DNA from 3 places in the Streptomyces sp. NPDC101110 genome. Region 3 is predicted to be linked to each of the others. Evidence: riboswitches for the same ligand, from Rfam matches in the RefSeq annotation. Region 3 holds a riboswitch; each other region holds the start of a gene.

Region 1 (6,256 bases), on a different contig from region 3:
CACGAACGGTTTCCACGACACCGCGAATGCGATGGCCACGACCATTTCCACGGGCGCCATGAAGCCCAAGGTTGCGGTGGCCATGTCCGCGGTCCTCAACCTGGTCGGCGCCTTCCTGTCGGTCGAAGTCGCCAACACGATCTCCAAGGGCCTCGTCGACGAGGCCGGCATCCGTCCCGAGGTCATCTTCGCCGCCCTGGTCGGCGCGATCCTCTGGAACCTGCTGACCTGGCTCGTCGGTCTGCCCTCCAGCTCCTCCCACGCCCTCATGGGCGGTCTGATCGGTGCCACGATCGCCTCGGCGGGCGTCGGCGCGGTGCACGGGGACGTGCTGGTCACCAAGGTGCTGATCCCGGCGATCGCCGCCCCGCTGGTCGCGGGCATCGCGGCGATGCTCGCCACGCGGCTGACCTACTCCCTCGGCAGCAAGGCCGACGGCAAGGCGTCCAAGAAGGGTTACCGGGCCGGCCAGATCGCCTCCGCGGGCCTGGTCTCCCTGGCCCACGGCACCAACGACGCGCAGAAGACCATGGGTGTCATCACCCTGGCCCTGGTCGCCGGTGGCGCCGTGGCGCCCGACTCGGACCCGCCCATGTGGGTCATCCTCTCGGCGGGTCTCGCCATCGCGCTCGGCACCTACCTGGGCGGCTGGCGCATCATCCGCACCATGGGCAAGGGGCTGACCGACCTCCAGCCGCAGCAGGGGTTCGCCGCCCAGACCTCCGCGGCCACGGTCATCCTGGCCTCCTCGCACCTCGGTTTCTCCCTCTCCACGACGCACTCCGTGTCCGGTTCGGTGATGGGTGCCGGTCTCGGCCGCAAGGGCGGCGTGGTCCGCTGGTCCACCGCGACGCGGATGTTCGTCGCGTGGGGTCTGACGCTGCCGGCGGCGGCCCTGGTGGGCGCTCTCGCCGAGCACGTCACCGGCTTCGGCAGCTGGGGCACCGCCGTGGTGGCCGTCTTCCTCGTCGCCTCCAGTGCGGCGATCTGGAAGCTGTCGCGGCGCGAGGTGGTAGACCACACCAACGTCAACGACACCGGCATCGAGACCGAGGAGCCCGCGGGCGTGATCACCACGGCGATCGCCGCGGTGACGCCGCCCCCGGCGAGCGGATCGGCCACGGCGTCCGAGGACCCGGTCCCCGCGTTCCCGTCGCAGGCCACCGCCGAGCGCACGCCGACCACGACCACCACGGTCTGACCCCCGGTTACAAGGAAGAGTTTCCGATATGAAGATCGACTGGGCGGCCCTCGGCTCCGTCTTCGGCGTCAGCCTCGTGGTCACCGTGGCCCTCGTCGGACTGTTCACCCTCGGCATCACCGGTCTCTCGCGCCGCGAGCGGGCGGTGGCGGAGGGCGGGTCCGCGAGCCTCGCGGTCACCGGCGCGTACGCGTGTTTCGCGGCGTGTGCGGCGGCCGTCGGGTACGGGATCTATCTGATCGTGGCCTGAGCACCGCAGCGCACATCGTGTCCGCCGGGCGGCACGGGACTTGAGGTCCCGTGCCGCCCGGTCGTCGTGTGGGGCAGGGGGGATGTGGGGTTCTCCACACTCTCCCCTCGCAGGTCAACGGCAAGTTGACGGCCGTTCCCGGCCGTGGTGGACTGCCGGGGCCAGTACGGCGGCAGGAGAGGAAGCCGGTGAAAGTCCGGCGCGGTCCCGCCACTGTCACCGGGGTAGCAATCCCCGGGAGCCAGGAACTCTCACCGCCGATCTCGTCGAACCAGGGCGTGGACACCCTGAGTGAGGACACATATCGCCATGCGCGGCTGCCGATCGAGGTTCACCACCCCACCCCTGCCCGCCCTCCTGGCCGGCTGAGCCCATGGGTGCCAGTCGCGTCTTCGCGTACGGCGCCGCCGCCGGTCTGATCGGTGACCTGCTGCTCGGTGATCCTCGCCGGGGGCATCCGGTCGCCGCGTTCGGGCGGGCCGCGGGTGCCGTGGAACGGGTGCTGTGGCGGGACCACCGCGGGTGGGGCGCGCTGCACACCGCAGTGTGTGCCGGAGGGGCCGCCGCCCTCGGGTCCGTCGCCGCACGTGCCGTGCGCACCTCCTCCGTCGCCTCCGTAGCGCTGACCGGTGCCGCCACCTGGGCCGTCGTCGGGGGGACATCACTCGCCCGGGAAGCACGGGCCATCGGGCAGGCCCTGGAGTCCGGGGACATCGAGGCGGCCCGGGCCCGGCTGCCGCACCTGTGCGGCCGGGATCCGCAGGCTCTCGACGCCGACGGCATGGCCCGGGCCGTGGTCGAGTCCGTCGCCGAGAACACCTCCGACGCGGTGGTGGGGGCGCTGGTGTGGGGCGCCGTCGGTGGGGTGCCGGGGCTGCTGGGCTTCCGGGCCGTCAACACCCTGGACGCGATGGTCGGGCACAAGTCGGCCCGGTACCGCCGCTACGGGTGGGCCTCCGCGCGGCTGGACGACCTCGCGGGGTGGCCGGGAGCGCGGCTGACCGCCGTGCTCGCCGCCCTGGCCGGACCGGATCCGCGGGGCGCCGTGCGGGCCTGGCGGGCCGATGCGGCAAAACATCCGAGTCCCAACGCCGGACCCGTGGAAGCCTCGTTCGCGGGGGCGCTCGGGGTGCGGCTCGGCGGGACGCTCTCGTACGGCGGGCGGGTGGAGCACCGGCCCGTGCTGAACACGCAGGGGCGTGCGGTCGGCACGCAGGACGTCGAACGGGCCGTGCGGCTGTCGAAGCGCGTGACGTGGCTCGCGTTCGGGGTGTGCGCGGGCGCGCGGTTGCTGACGAGTGCGCGGTTGTTCAGGAGCGCGCACTCGCTCGGGAGTGCGCCGTCGCTCAAGGGCGCGCGGTCGCTGAAGAGGGGGAAATGACATGAGCGGTGGGCTTCTCGTCGCCGGTACCACCTCCGACGCCGGCAAGAGCGTCGTGACCGCCGGGATCTGCCGGTGGCTGGTGCGCCGAGGCGTCAAGGTCGCGCCCTTCAAGGCGCAGAACATGTCCCTGAACTCCTTCGTGACGACGGAGGGGGCCGAGATCGGGCGGGCACAGGCCATGCAGGCGCAGGCCTGCCGCGTCGAGCCGACCGCGCTGATGAACCCGGTGCTGCTCAAGCCCGGCAGCGAGCAGAGCAGTCAGGTCGTACTGCTGGGCAAGCCGGTCGGAGAGATGAGCGCGCGCGGCTACCACGGCGGCCGGCAGCAGCGGCTGCTCGGGACGGTGCTGGACTGTCTGGAGCAGTTGCGGGGCACGTATGACGCGGTGATCTGTGAGGGGGCCGGTTCTCCCGCCGAGATCAATCTGCGGCGGACGGACATCGTGAACATGGGCATCGCCCGGAACGCCGGGCTGCCCGTGCTCGTCGTCGGCGACATCGACCGGGGCGGGGTGTTCGCCTCGTTCTTCGGGACGGTGGCGCTGCTGTCGCCCGAGGACCAGGCGTGTGTCGCCGGGTTCCTCGTCAACAAGTTCCGCGGGGACGTCTCCCTGCTGGAGCCGGGCCTGGACATGCTGCACGGGCTCACCGGGCGGAAGACGTACGGCGTGCTGCCGTTCCGGCACGGGCTCGGGATCGACGAGGAGGACGGACTGCGCGTCTCCCTGCGGGGAGCGGTGCGGGAGTCCGTCGTCGCCCCGCCCGTCGGGCAGGACGTGTTGCGCGTCGCGGTCTGCGCCGTGCCGCTGATGTCCAACTTCACCGACGTGGACGCGCTGGCCGCCGAACCGGGTGTCGTGGTGCGGTTCGTGGACCGGCCGGAGGAACTGTCCGACGCCGACCTCGTCATCGTGCCCGGCACCCGCGGGACGGTCCGGGCGCTGGAGTGGCTGCGGGAACGCGGGCTCGCCGACGCCCTGGTCCGCAGGGCCGCCGAACAGCGGCCCGTGCTCGGCATCTGCGGCGGCTTCCAGATCCTCGGCGAGCACATCGAGGACGACGTGGAGAGCCGCCAGGGACACGTCGACGGGCTCGGGATCCTGCCCGTGCGGGTGCGGTTCGCCCGCGAGAAGACCCTCACCCGGCCGGCCGGCGAAGCCCTCGGGGAACACGTCGAGGGTTACGAGATCCACCACGGCGTCGCCGACGTCACCGGAGGAGTCCCCTTCCTGGACGGCTGCCGGGTCGGCCAGACCTGGGGCACGCACTGGCACGGCTCGCTGGAGTCGGACGGCTTCCGGCGGGCCTTTCTGCGCGAGGTGGCGGCCGCCGCGGGCCGCCGCTTCGTGCCCGCGCCGGACACCTCGTTCGCCGCGCTGCGCGAGGAGCAGCTCGACCGGCTCGGCGACCTGATCGAACAGCACGCGGACACCGACGCGCTGTGGCGGCTCATCGAGTCCGGCGCGCCGCAAGGACTGCCCTTCATTCCACCGGGAGCACCCGCATGAGCACTGTGTTGTTGTTGTCGACCGCCGACACGGACCTGCTGGCGGCCCGCGCCGCCTCCGGTGCCGACTACCGGATCGGCAACCCGACCCGCGTGGACGTCCGGGAGGAGCTGCCCGCCCTGCTGGACGGGTCGTCCGTCGCCGTCGTCCGGCTGCTCGGCGGCAAGCGGGCCTGGGAGGACGGGCTCGCCGCGCTGAAGGCCTCCGGCATCCCGACCGTGCTGCTCGGCGGCGAGGCCGTGCCGGACGCGGAGCTGATGGCCGAGTCGTCCGTCCCGGCCGGTGTCGTCGCGGAGGCGCTGCGGTACCTCGTGGAGGGCGGCCCGGACAACCTCACGGAACTCGCCCGGTTCCTCTCCGACACCGTGCTGCTGACCGGCGAGGGGTTCGTCGAGCCGCGGAAGATGCCCGAGTACGGCGTCCACGGCGAGCGCGCCCTGGTCGAGGGCCGTCCGACCGTCGGCGTGCTGTTCTACCGGGCCCACGAGCTGAGCGGCAACACCGGCTTCGTGGACACCCTGTGCGACGCGATCGAGGCGCGGGGCGCCAACGCGCTGCCCGTGTACTGCGGTTCGCTGCGCGGCGCGGACGCCGGGCTGTACGAGATCCTCGGTCAGGCCGACGCCCTCGTCGCCACCGTCCTCGCCGCCGGAGGCACGCACGCCTCGCAGGCCTCGGCGGGCGGCGACGAGGAGGCCTGGGACATCGGCGCCCTCGCCGAGCTGGACATCCCCGTGCTGCAGGGCCTGTGCCTGACGTCCTCGCGGCAGGCCTGGGCGGACTCGGACGCCGCCCTCTCCCCCATGGACGCCGCGATGCAGGTGGCCATCCCGGAGTTCGACGGGCGCCTGATCACCGTGCCGTTCTCCTTCAAGGAGCGGGTCGACGACGACAAGGCCGACGTTCCCGTCTACGTCGCCGACCCGGAGCGGGCCGGGCGCGTCGCCGGTATCGCCGTACGGCACGCGCGGCTGCGGCACAAGGAGAACGCCGAGAAGAAGCTGGCGCTGGTCTTCACCGCGTACCCGACGAAGCACTCTCGGGTCGGCAACGCGGTCGGGCTGGACACGCCGGCCTCGGCGGTGCGGGTGCTGGACGCGCTGCGGGACGCCGGATACGTGGTCGAGGGGCATCCGGACCAGGGCGACGAGCTGATCCACCGGCTCATCAACGCCGGCGGGCACGACGTGGAGTGGCTGACGGAGGAGCAGCTGGCCGCCGCGCCCGCGCGGGTGCCGCTGGCCGACTACCGGGCGTGGTTCGAGAAGCTCGACCCGGAGCTGAAGGACGCCATGACCGAGGCGTGGGGCGAGCCGCCGGGCAGCCTCTACGTCGACGGCGACGACATCGTGCTGGCGTCCCTGCAGTTCGGGAACGTCGTCGTGATGATCCAGCCGCCGCGCGGCTTCGGCGAGAACCCGATCGCGATCTACCACGACCCGGACATGCCGCCGTCCCACCACTACATGGCGGCCTACCGCTGGCTGGAGAACAGCTTCGGCGCCGACGCCATCGTGCACATGGGCAAGCACGGCACCATGGAGTGGCTGCCCGGCAAGGGGCTCGGGCTCAGCGGGGGATGCGCCCCGGACGCCGTCCTCGGGGACCTGCCGCTGATCTACCCGTTCATCGTCAACGACCCGGGCGAGGGCACCCAGGCCAAGCGGCGCGGGCACGCCACGGTCGTCGACCACCTCGTGCCGCCGATGGCGCGCGCCGACACCTACGGCGACCTGGCCAAGCTGGAGCAGCTCCTCGACGAGTACGCGCTGGTCTCCGACCTGGACCCGGCGAAGGCCCCGACCGTGCGCGCCCAGATCTGGACGCTGGTGAAGGCGGCCGAACTCCACCACGACCTGCACGTCGACGAGCAGCCGGACGACGAGGAGTTCGACGAGTTCGTCATGCACATCG
Region 2 (6,256 bases), on a different contig from region 3:
GGCCAGCCCCCACAGCAGGCTGGTGGCCAGGGCGAAGAGCGCTGTCATGGGACGGATACCTCGCAGTACAGTTCAGTGAACGATCAGGTGAACCACACCATAGTGCAGTCTGTTGCACTGTGTCATACAGAATATTGGACGGAATGTGTCGGACCTCGACCTGCTGACCCAGTCCCTGGCGCGGAGCGTCAAGCACTGGCGCGCGGTACGCGGCTTCACCCTGGACGTGCTCGCCGCCCGGGCGGGTGTCAGCCGGGGCATGCTCATCCAGATCGAGCAGGCCCGCACCAACCCCAGCCTCGGCACCGTCGTGAAGATCGGCGACGCGCTCGGCGTCAGCATCACCACCCTGCTCGACTACGAGCAGGGCCCGAACGTCCGCATCGTCCCGGCCGAGCAGGCCGTACGGCTGTGGCACACCGACGCCGGCAGCTACAACCGGCTCCTCGCGGGCACCGAGGCGCCCGGCCCGCTGGAGATGTGGGACTGGCGGCTCATGCCCGGCGAGAGCAGCCCGTCGGACCCGCACCCCGTCGGCACGACCGAGCTGCTCCACGTCACGGCGGGCGAACTGACCCTCACGGTCGACGGCGTCGAGCACCGCGTGCCCGCGGGCGCCAGCGTCCACTTCGAGGCGAACGTCCCGCACACCTACGGCAACACCGGCGACGCGCCCATGGAGATGGTCATGGCCGTCTCGGTGCCGCCCGTGACCTGAGACGCCCGGTCCCGCACCGGCCCGCTGTTGTTAGCGTGCGGCCATGCGCGCACCCATCGGACACTTCGACGACGCCCGCCCGGCCCCCGCCTGCCTCGACGAACTCACCGCCCCGGTCGCCGACGCCGTACGCCGCTGGCGGGGCAGCGTCCCGGCCGAGCGGATCGTCTACGTCGACACGGACCCGGAGTGGGCCGACACCGCCACCTTCGTGGAGCACTACGGGCAGGATCTGCTGGAGCGGTCGGCGAACTGCGTGGTGGTCTCCGGCAAGCGGGGCGGCGAGTCCACGCTCGCCGCATGCGTCGTGCTGTCCACCACCCGGGTCGACGTGAACGGTGCCGTACGGCGCAGGCTCGGCGCCCGCAAGGCCTCCTTCGCCTCCATGGACACGGCGACCGGCGAGACCGGCATGGAGTACGGCGGCATCACCCCGATCGGGCTTCCCGAGGGCTGGCCGTTGCTCGTGGACGCGGCCGTCGTCGACCTGCCGTACGTGCTGGTCGGCAGCGGCCGGCGGCGCGGCAAGCTGCTGGTCCCGGGCAAGGCGTTCGCGGAACTGCCCGGGGCCGTGGTGCTGGAGGGGCTCGGGGCCTGACGACCTACGCCGCCACGTGGTGGGCCAGTGGCAGATGCGGGTCGCTCTCACCCGGGACCGGCTCCGGGTCCGCGTGCACCAGGGCCGCTGTCAGACGCGGTACCGCGTGCAGCAGCGCGTGCTCGGCGTCCACGGCGATGCGGTGGGCCTCGCGCACCGGCATGTCGCCGTCCACCACGACCGCCACCTCGGCGCGCAGCCGGTGGCCGATCCAGCGCAGCCGCAGTTCACCCACCCCGCGCACCCCGGGCACCTCGGTCAGCGCCCGCTCGGCCCGGTCCACCAGGGCCGGATCGACGGCGTCCATCACCCGGCGGAACACCTCCCGGGCCGCGTCCCGCAGCACCAGGGCGATGGCTGCCGTGATCGCCAGTCCGACGATCGGGTCCGCCAGTTCCCACCCCAGGGCCGAGCCGCCGGCGCCCAGGAGCACCGCCAGTGAGGTGAAACCGTCGGTGCGGGCGTGCAGACCGTCGGCGACCAGCGCGGCCGAGCCGATCGAGCGGCCGACGCGGATGCGGTAGCGGGCCACCCACTCGTTGCCGGCGAAGCCGACGAGCGCGGCCACGGCGACCGCCGGGACGTGCTGCACCGGGCGCGGGTCCAGCAGGCGGTCCACGGCCGTCCAGCCCGCGAAGGCGGCGGACGCGGCGATGGTCAGCACGATCACGAGACCGGCCAGGTCCTCGGCCCGGCCGTAGCCGTAGGTGAAGCGGCGCGTGGCCGCGCGCCGGCCCAGCACGAAGGCGATACCGAGCGGGACGGCGGTCAGCGCGTCGGCGGTGTTGTGCACCGTGTCCCCGAGCAGCGCCACCGATCCCGACACGGCCACGACGACCGCCTGGGCCAGTGCCGTCACACCGAGCACGGCGAGCGAGACCCACAGCGCCCGCATCCCGCGGGCCGAGGACTCCAGGGCGGAGTCGACCTTGTCGGCCGACTCGTGGGAGTGCGGCGCGAGGAGGTGACCCACCCGGTGAAGCAGTCCGTGACGGTGGCCGTGGTCATGTCCGTGCTCGTGGTCATGCCCATGCCCATGCCCGTGGTCATGTCCGTGTCCCTGCCGGTGTCCGGGCCCGTGCCCGTCTTCGCCCCCGTCCCCGTGCTCGTGTCCGTGGTCGAGTCGTTGGGAGTGGGTGTGCTCGTGCCGTTCGCTCACGTGGTTCCCCTTCCGGTGCGCGCGGGAGTGGACGTACCCGTGCCGTGGCGCCATTATGTGCGTATGAGCGCACGCATGCACCTGTCATCTGCGCACGATGCGCATCCGCGCAGCCCCGGCGAGGAGCAGTTCGCACTCGCCGCCGAACTGCTGGCCCTGCTGGGTGACCGCACCCGGCTCGCCCTGCTGCACGCGCTGACCGGGGGAGAGGCCGACGTCACGACCCTCACGGAGGTGTGCGGGGCGGCCAGGCCGGCGGTCAGCCAGCATCTGGCGCGACTGCGCCTCGCGGGCCTGGTCGACACGCGCAAGGAGGGCCGCCGGGTGATCTACTCACTGCGCGACGGCCATCTGCGCCGCCTGGTCGACGAGGCGCTGAACGTGGCCGACCACCGGCTCAGCGACCGCCCGCCGCACGACTGAGTCAGTAGCGCGCCGCGGTCCCGAGGTACTGCTCGGCGAAGGCGGCGGCCGCGGCGGGCGAGGTGAACAGGCGGCGCATCCGGGCGAGCGCGGTGCCCGCACGGAACGGGTCACCGGCCGCCGTGCCGTGGTACACCTCGGACAGCCACTGCGAGAACTCCTGGTAGTCCCACACGCGCCGCAGGCACGCCTGCGCGTAGCCGCCGAGGCCGCTGTCGTCGCCGGTGGTCAGCCGGGCCACCAGGGCGTCCCCGAGCAGGAAGGCGTCGTGCAGGGCGAGATTCATGCCCTTCGCCGCGATGGGGGCGACCAGATGGGCCGCGTCCCCGGCGAGGTGGAGCCGGCCGTGCACCATCGGCTCGACCACGTAGTCGTGCATGTCGAGCACACGCTTCTCGATCAGCCGCCCTTCGGTCGGCGCGGGCACGCCGGCCGCCCCCAGCCGCTGCCGGAGCTCCGACCAGACGCGCTCGTGCGGCCAGTTGTCCGGGTCGTCGCCCGGCGGGCACTGGAGGTAATAGCAGGTCACCTCCGGGCTGCGGGGCATCTGGCCGGCGAACCCGCGCGCGTGGCAGCCGAACAGTACACAGTCGGAGGACGGCGGCGCCTCGGCGAGCAGGGCCAGCCAGCCGATCCCGTAGTCGTGCCGCGCGATTTGCACCCGCTCGGGAGGGAGTGCGGCCCGCGTCGCGCCGCGCGCGCCGTCGCACCCGGCGACGAAGTCGCAGTGCACGAACCGGCGTTCACCCGTCTCGGGGCAGGTGTACGACACCGACGGCCGGTCGCTGTCGATGTCGTGCAGCGCCACGTTCCGGACGCCGAAGCGGATCTCGCCGCCGCGGACGTCGGCGTACTCGTGCACCAGGTCCGTCACCAGCAACGGCTGCGGATAGACGAAGTGGTGGCTGCCCGTCAGTTCTCCGTAGGGGAACCGGTAGCGCTGCCCGTCGAAGCGGAACTCGCACGCGGTGTGCAGTTCCGCGCGGTCCAGGAGGTTCCGGGCGAGGCCCCGCTTCTCCAGGCCCCGTACCGCCCATTCCTCGATGATCCCGGCGCGTGGCCGCTGTTCGATGAACTCGCGAGTCTCCGCCTCCAGCACCAGGCAGTCCACGGACGCGGCCCGCAGAATGTTGCCGACGGTCAGACCGGCCGGACCGGCGCCCACGACGACGACTGGGAAGCGTTGCGGGGCGCCGGAGTCGAGAGGTGGGGAGGCGTGGGGCATGCGCCAATCATGGAGGCCGGTCTCAGTGGACCGGGACCTCCGTGACAGCCACCTCCTCGATGCGCCGCTCGATCTCCCCGGACAGGGACGCCGAATCCCGGGCACCAGCGCGCGGAGCCTTGACCGGCTGCGGGTGTTTCCCGGGAAACGCTTCAGGATTCCTGTACGCGGTGATGAGGCAGCCGTGGGATCTCGATGGCCGGGCAACGGTCCATCACCATCTCCAGGCCCGCCGCACGGGTCCGGTCGTACGCCGCCTCGTCGATCACGCCGAGCTGGAACCAGACGCCCTTCGCACCCTTGGCGACCGCCTCGTCCGCGACCGCTCCGGCGAGGTCGCTGTTCACGAACACGTCGACGACATCCACGTCGAAGGGGATGTCCGCCAGGCTCGCGTAACCCTTCTCCCCGTGCACCGTCTCCGCCTTCGGATGCACCGGCACGACGCGCTTGCCGAAGCGCTGGAGGACGGCGGCGACGCCGTACGCCGCTCGCTGCCGGTTCGACGACAGGCCCACCACGGCCCAGGTGTCGCCGAGCTCGGTGAGGATCCTGCGGACCGTTGCCTCGTCGCCGTACACCGGCGGCCTCCTCAAAAGTCGTGGACGAACTGCTCTCCCCGTCAACGGCGGCGAGCGCGCGGTGATTCCCCGGACGACCCCCGTGATAGCTTGCCGGGGCCAGTCGAACCCATGTACGTGGGTCAGGGAATCCGGTGCGAATCCGGAACTGACGCGCAGCGGTGAGGGGGACGGGCGGGGCCTCGGCCACTGGACCGACTCGCGGACGTCCGGGAAGGCGCCCCGACCCGGGTGAACCCGAGTCCGAAGACCTGCTGGCGGCCCCCGCGGCCGCGCGCGGCGGGGGAGCACCGTACGACCGGGCTCCGCGATCGAGCCCTCGACGACTGAGGACTGGTTTTCGTGCCCCTCGCCCGACCCGCCCGTGCCGCCGCCCTGCTCGCGGCCGGCTCCCTGCTTCTGACCGGCTGCGGCGGCGGCCCGTCCACCGACGCGAAGGCCGCCGTCACGCTCACCGACTGCGGGCACGAGGTCCGCGTCACAGCCCCGCCGCGGCACGCCGTGTCCCTGAACCAGGGCACCACCGAGATCCTGCTCTCCCTCGGTCTCGCCGACCGGCTCGCGGGCACGGCCACCTGGACCGACCCCGTGATGAAGGGACTGGCGAAGGCGAACGCGACGGTGCCGCGCATCGCCGACGACAACCCGTCCTTCGAACGCGTCCTTGACACCGAGCCCGACTTCGTCGCCGCGTCCTTCGTCTCCACCCTCGGCAAGGGCGGCGTCGCCACCCGCGAGCAGTTCGAGAAACTCGGCGTCCCCACCTACGTCTCCCCGTCCGACTGCGTCGGCAAGGACAACTCGGGCGGCGGGGACGGCGCACGCGACAAGACGCTGGGCATGGACACCGTCTACGGCGAAGTCCACGACCTCGCGACCGTCTTCGGTGTGCGGGAGCGCGGCGACGAACTCGTGGAATCCCTCCGGCAGCGGATGAAGAAGGCGACGGCTGGCGTCGACGCCTCCGACGTCACCCTCCTGTACTGGTTCGCGAACTCCGAGTCGCCCTACATGGCGGGCTGCTGCGGAGCGCCCGGCATCATCACCCGTGCCCTCGGCGCGAAGAACGTCTTCGACGACACCCACGAGGAGTGGCCTCAGGTCAACTGGGAGACGGTCGCCGACCGTGACCCCGACGTCCTCGTCATCGGCGATCTGACCCGCAAGTCCCAGACGGCCGAGTCGGCCGCGAAGAAGATCGCCTTCCTGGAGTCCAACCCGGTCACCAGGAACATGGAAGCCGTCCGGCACAAGCGGTACGTGCTGCTGAGCGGGCAGGCCATGAACCCGACCATCCGCACCGTCGAGGGTGTGGAACAGGTGGCCGCAGGGCTGCGCCGGTTCGGACTGGTGAAGTGACCGCCCAGGGGCTGCCGGCCGCCGGGACCGGGCCCCGGCGCCGGGCGGGACTCGCGCTGGGCACCGCCGGGACCGTCGCGCTCGTCGTCTCCCTCGCTGTGGCCATCACCATCGGCCCCGCCGACATCGGCGTCGCGGACGTGTGGTCCGTCGTGGCCGCCCATCTCGGCCTCGGCAGCTCGGAGCTGACGCC
Region 3 (6,256 bases):
TACGCTCCGGCTGGGCGCGCGAGGCCGTCTCGGTGCGCGTCGTCCCGGCGGGACGGCGACGGCCGTGCTGGCCGCGCTGCCGGAGTTCCTCGTCGCCTCGGTGCTGGCCTCGGTGATCGCCGTGCACCTGGGGTGGCTGCCCGCGCTGGGCTGGTACGGGCCGCCGTGGATGGTGCTGCCCTCGCTCGCCCTCGGCCTGCCGGCCGGGGCGGTCCTGGGCCGGATGCTCGACGACCTGCTGCCGGGCGCGTTCGGCGAACCCTGGGCCACGGCGGCCGCGGCGCGCGGTGTGCCGCCGAGGACCGTGGCCCGGCAGGCCGTGCGCCGCTGCGTACCCGGACTGCTGCCCAACCTGGGGCTGTTCGTGGTCGGGCTGACCGGCGGATCGGTCGCCGTCGAGCAGATCCACGACATCCCGGGCCTGGGGCGGCTCACCCTGCACGCCGCTCTCGCCCAGGACCTGCCCGCCCTCCAGAGCGGCACACTCGCCCTTGTCCTGCTCGCCGCCGCCGCGGGGCTGCTCGCCCGGCTCGCCGCCCGGCTGCTGGCCGGACCGGCACTGCGCGACGGCGCCCTGCAGTCCCTGCACCGGCCCCGGCCGCCCGCACCCCGCGTACTCCCGCTGCTCTACGGGGGACTGCTGGCGGCTCTCATCGGGTTCGGGCTCCCCCGCGACCCACTCGCCCTGGACACCCTCGCCCGGCTGCGGGCCCCGTCCCTGGAGCACCCCTTCGGCACGGACGCGCTCGGCCGGGACGTCCTCGCGCGGATCTCCCACGGGGCGGTGACCACCCTCGGCACCGCCCTCGCGGTGAGTGCCGCCGCCCTCGTCGCCGGGCTGCTGCTGGGGCTGCTGCCGAGGCTGTCCGGGCCGCTGGCCGACACCCTCAGTGCCGTACCGCCCGTCCTGGCGGGACTCCTCGTGACCGGCGTCCTGGGCAGCGGTCCGTGGACGCCCGCGTTCGCCGTGGCCGTGGTGGCCTGGACGCCGCTGGCCGCGCACACCTCCGCGCTGCTGCGGCAGGAGCGGGCGACCGTCCATCTGACCGCCACCCGGGCACTGGGCGCCGGCCGCCGGTACGTGCTCCGGCACGAACTGCTGCCCGCCGTCGTGCCCCCGGTCCTCCGGCACGCCCTGCTCCGGCTCCCGGGCATCGCGCTGGGTCTTGCCGCGCTCGGCTTCCTCGGACTGGGCGCCCAGCCGCCCTCCCCCGAGTGGGGTCTGCTGCTCGCCGAGAATCAGCCCTACGCCGAACGGGCTCCCTGGGCCGTCCTCTTCCCGGCCGCCGCACTCGCCCTGCTCGGGGCACTCGCGGTGACAGCCGCGGGCGGTGTACGACTGCCCGGGCGGCGCAGGCGGCCCCCCGGCCCGGCCGTGCCGCCGGTGATGCAGGCCGTGCCGGACCCGCGGCGGTCCCCGGGACGCCCCGACAACCTCCTGACTCCCGTTTCCGCCTCACAGACAGACGAACGATGACCGAGCCCGTCTCCCGGGTGCCGGCCCGCAAAGACGCCCGTACGATCCGCGCCGGAAGCCGCGAGAGCACCCGGCGGCTCTGGAAGGAACTGTCGCCGCTGCTGCGGCTGCTGGTCCTCACCCAGCTCGCCTTCAACATCGGCTTCTACGCCGTCCTGCCCTTCCTGGCCGAGCACCTCGGCACCGCGATCGGCATGGCGGGCTGGCTGGTCGGGTTCGTGCTCGGGCTGCGCACCTTCAGCCAGCAGGGGCTGTTCGTGGTCGGAGGCTGGCTCGTCGACCGGTTCGGGGTGCGGCCGGTCGTCCTCGCGGGCTGCGCCCTGCGGATCGCCGGTTTCGCGTGGCTCGGCTTCGCCCGGACGGGCCACACCGTGATCGGCGCGGTGCTGGTGATCGGTTTCGCCGCCGCGCTCTTCTCACCCGCCGTGGAGTCCGAGGTGGCCCGCCAGGCGGTCGTGTGGGAGGAGGAGGGGCACGGCTCACGCACCCGGGTCCTCGCCCTGTTCAGTGTGGCGGGACAGGCAGGGGCGTTCGTGGGGCCGTTGCTCGGCGCGCTGCTGCTCGCCGTCGACTTCCGCACCGCGTGCCTGGCCGGTGCCGGAGTCTTCGTGCTCGTCCTGGCCGGGCACCTGTGGCTGATGCCGCAGCACATACCGGGCCGGATCCGCGTCCGGGAGCGGGGCGGGGTCCGCGTCCTGCTGCGCGACCGCCGCTTCCTCGCCCTGTGCTGCGCGTACGGCACCTATCTGCTCGCCTACAACCAGCTGTACCTGGCGCTGCCGGACGAGGTGCAGCGCGCGGCGGGCTCCCAGGCGCCGCTGTCCTGGCTCTTCGCGCTGTCGTCGGTGCTGGTGGTGTTCACCCAGCTGCCGGTGACCCGCTGGGCGGGCGACCGGTTGGACCTGCGCCGCTCCATGGCGGCGGGGCTGTGGCTGATCGCCTCGGGCTTCGCGGTGGTGGCCGCGGCGCGGCCCGCCGGCTGGACGGGCACCGCCGGGCTGCTCCCGGCCGCGGGCTTCGTGATCTTGCTCACCGTCGGGCAGATGCTCGTCGTGCCCGCCGCCCGGGCGTGGGTGCCCGACCTCGCCGAGGAGGGCCGGCTCGGGCTCTACACCGGTGCTCTGTCGTCCGTCTCCGGGCTGATCGTCCTGGCCGGGAGCGCGGCCACCGGTCTCCTGCTCGACACGGGCCTGCCCGCCGCCCTGCCGTGGCTGGTCCTCGCGGCCGTACCGGCCCTGGCGGTGGCGCTGTTGCCGCGCCGCGGAAAGGGCGCGGACGCCTCGGCCTGACACGGCTCCGGTCCCCGGCGGCGACCGGGCACGCCGTGGGTCACCCCGGCGGGCGACTCGACCGGCACCGGAATTCCCTTCCGGCACCCTCCGGGGACACCGCCGCGGAACTCGGTGGTCACGCCGCGCCAGTATCCTGGGTCGGCTGCGGCGCCCCCCACCAATCCCGGTGCGGAAGCGGGGAGTTCGGCCTGCGGCTATGACCTTCCCATACGCATGAGACGAGGACGAGTGCTGCTAGCGGGCCGCTACCGGCTGGATGTTGAGATCGGGCGCGGTGGAATGGGAGAGGTCTGGCGTGCCTACGACACCACGCTCGCCAGAGCGGTGGCCCTCAAGCTGCTGCTGCCCCAGGACACCGACCCCACGGCGACCTCCCGGTTCCGTCTGGAGGCTCAGACCGCCGGACGTCTCAACCACCCCAACGTCGTGGGTGTCCTGGACTTCGGCGAGTACGACAACCGGCTGTACCTGGTGATGGAACTGGTCGAGGGCGACAGCCTCGCCGGGGTGCTGGCCGGTTCCGGCGCGCTGCCCGCCGAGCGGGTGGCCCGTCTCGCCGCGCAGGCGTCCGCGGGGCTCGCCGCCGCGCACGCGCAGGGCATCGTGCACCGGGACGTCAAACCCGCCAACCTGCTGCTGGACGCGGCCGGCACGCTGAAGATCGGTGACTTCGGCATCGCGCGGTTCCTCGACGACCCCGGCGCCGCGCTCACCGCCACCGGGCAGATCATCGGCACCGGCCTCTACCTAGCGCCCGAGCGGGCCCTGGGCAAGCCCGCGGGGCCGGCGTCCGACATGTACTCCCTGGGCTGCGTGCTCTACCAGCTCCTCAGCGGACGCCCGCCGTTCGAGGCCGACACCGCCGTCGCCCTGCTCCACCAGCACCTCGACTCGGCTCCCGTGCCGCCCCGCGAGCTGGGGGTCGCCGGGCTTCCGCCGGCGTTCGAGAACTATCTCCTCGGACTGCTCGCCAAGCAGCCCGAGGAACGGCCCACCGCCCAGCAGGCCGCCGAGTGGTTCGCCGGGGGAGCCTGGCGAGGCCTGCCCGAGCCGCTGCCGGAGGTCTCCCCACCGCCGCGGCCCACGACCACGTCCACGGCGAAGCCCGCAGGGCCGGACCCGTACGCCGCCGCCGAGACCGGCAGTCCGACCACGTACGCGCTGCCCGCGACCACGGGTCACCGCACCGCGGCCCGGGCCGCCCGGACGGGGCGTTCGGGCCGCACGCGCGGGCGCGGCGGTGCCGGCAACCGGTCCACGGCGGTCGCGACGGCCGCCGCCGCGGTCCTCTTCCTCGCGGCGATGCTCCTCGGCATGCGCTGGTTCTCGCCCGACACGACCACGGAGGGCACGGAGCCCGACGCCTCCCCGACGGCGAGCAGCCCGGCCGCCACGGTGCCCGAAGGCACCGCCGCGCCCGGCTCCCCCGGCCAACAGGCCGATCAGCAGGCCGATCAGCAGGCCGACCCGGCGGGCGGGCCGGGGGCAGCCGACACCCCGGCCACCGGCACCGTGGCCGATGTCACTCCGTCCGCTTCGCTCTCTGCGCCGACTCCTGCCGCGCCCGCGCCGAGTGCGGCGGCTCCGACACAGGAGGAGGGCGGCGGGCCGGCGCAGCCGAAGCCGGAGAAGCCGCGCAACGGCGGGGAAGAGGGGGAGAGCGACGACGGCGGAGACGACGGCTGACGCCGCCCGAGGGCATGCGGCGGAGCCCTGCCCGGTGCGCCTCGATCGGCCGTGAGATGCGCCGGTGTGCGAACGGGCGCCCCCTCGCGCGCCCCTTGGGTGGCTTGTCATCGCCCTTATCCCGGCCTTATTGTCACCACGCCTTGGTGAACGGGAAATCCGGTGTGATGCCGGTGCGGCCCTCGCCACTGTGAATCGGGAAGTCCGGCTCCAGCCCTCACGGGCAGCCACTGGGTCCTCGTGACCCGGGAAGGCGGAGTCCGGGCGGTGGTACCCGTCAGCCAGGAGACCGGCCAAGGCGCGTCAACCATCCACGAGGTGCTGGAGAGGGTCTGCTGAGCCATGCACATTGCCGAGGGTTTCCTTCCTCCGGCGCACGCGGTCGCCTGGGGCGTCGCGTCGGCGCCGTTCGTCGTCCACGGGGTCCGGTCGCTCACCCGTGAAGTACGCGAGCACCCCGAGAGCACGCTGCTCCTCGGTGCGTCCGGCGCCTTCACGTTCGTCCTGTCCGCGCTCAAACTCCCTTCCGTCACGGGCAGTTGCTCGCACCCCACCGGCACGGGTCTGGGCGCCATCCTGTTCCGGCCGCCCATCATGGCCGTGCTGGGCACCATCACCCTGCTCTTCCAGGCGCTGCTGCTCGCGCACGGTGGCCTGACCACGCTCGGCGCCAACGTCTTCTCCATGGCGATCGTCGGGCCCTGGGCCGGGTACGCCGTGTACAAGCTGCTGCGGCGTTCCAACGCGCCGCTGATGGTGGCGGTGTTCTTCGCCGCGTTCGTCGCCGACCTGTCCACCTACTGCGTCACCAGCGTGCAGCTGGCGCTCGCGTTCCCCGACCCGGGCAGCGGATTCCTGGGCGCGCTCGGCAAGTTCGGCTCCATCTTCGCCGTCACCCAGATCCCGCTCGCGGTGAGCGAGGGCCTGCTGACCGTGCTCGTGATGCGGCTGCTGGTGCAGTCCAGCAAGGGTGAACTGACCCGGCTGGGCGTGCTCGTCGCCAGGAAGCAGGCGCGGACCGGGACCGAGACCGAGACCGAGGCGGCGGCCCGATGAAGAAGAACACGAAGATCAACCTGATCCTGCTGCTCGCCGTGGCCGCGCTCGCGGTGCTGCCCCTGGCACTCGGGCTCGGCGACCACAAGAAGGAGCCGTTCACGGGCGCCGACGGCGAGGCCGAGACGGCGATCACCGAGCTGAAGCCGGACTACGAGCCGTGGTTCTCGCCGCTGTACGAGCCGCCGTCCGGCGAGATCGAGTCGGCGCTGTTCTCCCTCCAAGCTGCTCTCGGCGCCGGTGTCCTCGCCTACTACTTCGGCCTGCGCCGGGGCCGCAGGCAGGGCGAGCAGCGGGCACGGGAACGGGACTCCGACGACGCGCTGTCCGGTACCGCCGGGAAGTCCACCGAGGGACGGGACTGAGCCCGGGTGCTGCCGATCGACGCGGCGGCGCACGGCAGTCGCTGGCGCCGCCGCCATCCCGTGGACAAGGCCGTGCTCGGGCTCGGCCTCACCGTACTCGCGATCTCCCTGCCGCCCTGGCCTGGCGCGGCCCTGGTGCTCCTGACGGCCCTGGTGGTGCTGCTGGGTCCGGCCGGTGTGCCCGGGCGGCGGCTGTGGCGGGCCTACCGGGTACCGCTGGGGTTCTGCGTGACGGGCGCGCTCACGCTGCTCGTCCAGGTGGGCGGGCCGGGAGGATTCGTCGCCTTCGCCGCCGACGGGCCGGTCCGGGCCGGGGAGTTGCTGCTGCGGACCTCGGCGGCCTCCCTGGGCGTGCTGCTGTTCGCCTTCACCACGCCCAT

What was found. Region 3 has a riboswitch for cobalamin ahead of ACIQU3_RS22730 (energy-coupling factor ABC transporter permease). Riboswitches for the same ligand answer to the same signal wherever they lie in the genome.
Region 1: linked by a shared signal. The riboswitch ahead of ACIQU3_RS23330 (cobalamin biosynthesis protein) and the one ahead of ACIQU3_RS22730 (energy-coupling factor ABC transporter permease) in region 3 are both predicted to bind cobalamin.
Region 2: linked by a shared signal. The riboswitch ahead of ACIQU3_RS24885 (ABC transporter substrate-binding protein) and the one ahead of ACIQU3_RS22730 (energy-coupling factor ABC transporter permease) in region 3 are both predicted to bind cobalamin.

Annotation. Positions count from the first base shown of each region.
Region 1 is NZ_JBIVZM010000010.1:56,576-62,831, forward strand. It holds gene ACIQU3_RS23320 (anion permease) at 1-1,201, shown strand, start outside; gene ACIQU3_RS23325 (hypothetical protein) at 1,230-1,451, shown strand; cobalamin riboswitch at 1,591-1,724, shown strand; gene ACIQU3_RS23330 (cobalamin biosynthesis protein) at 1,825-2,832, shown strand; gene ACIQU3_RS23335 (cobyric acid synthase) at 2,834-4,342, shown strand; gene cobN (cobaltochelatase subunit CobN) at 4,339-6,256, shown strand, end outside.
Region 2 is NZ_JBIVZM010000011.1:65,452-71,707, forward strand. It holds gene ACIQU3_RS24850 (EamA family transporter) at 1-48, opposite strand, end outside; gene ACIQU3_RS24855 (XRE family transcriptional regulator) at 146-718, shown strand; gene ACIQU3_RS24860 (YbaK/EbsC family protein) at 762-1,316, shown strand; gene ACIQU3_RS24865 (cation diffusion facilitator family transporter) at 1,321-2,529, opposite strand; gene ACIQU3_RS24870 (ArsR/SmtB family transcription factor) at 2,539-2,898, shown strand; gene ACIQU3_RS24875 (4-hydroxybenzoate 3-monooxygenase) at 2,900-4,123, opposite strand; gene ACIQU3_RS24880 (CoA-binding protein) at 4,276-4,704, opposite strand; cobalamin riboswitch at 4,788-4,978, shown strand; gene ACIQU3_RS24885 (ABC transporter substrate-binding protein) at 5,047-6,063, shown strand; gene ACIQU3_RS24890 (FecCD family ABC transporter permease) at 6,060-6,256, shown strand, end outside.
Region 3 is NZ_JBIVZM010000009.1:264,651-270,906, reverse strand. It holds gene ACIQU3_RS22745 (ABC transporter permease subunit) at 1-1,477, shown strand, start outside; gene ACIQU3_RS22740 (MDR family MFS transporter) at 1,474-2,766, shown strand; gene ACIQU3_RS22735 (serine/threonine-protein kinase) at 2,998-4,455, shown strand; cobalamin riboswitch at 4,583-4,768, shown strand; gene ACIQU3_RS22730 (energy-coupling factor ABC transporter permease) at 4,798-5,511, shown strand; gene ACIQU3_RS22725 (energy-coupling factor ABC transporter substrate-binding protein) at 5,508-5,876, shown strand; gene cbiQ (cobalt ECF transporter T component CbiQ) at 5,883-6,256, shown strand, end outside.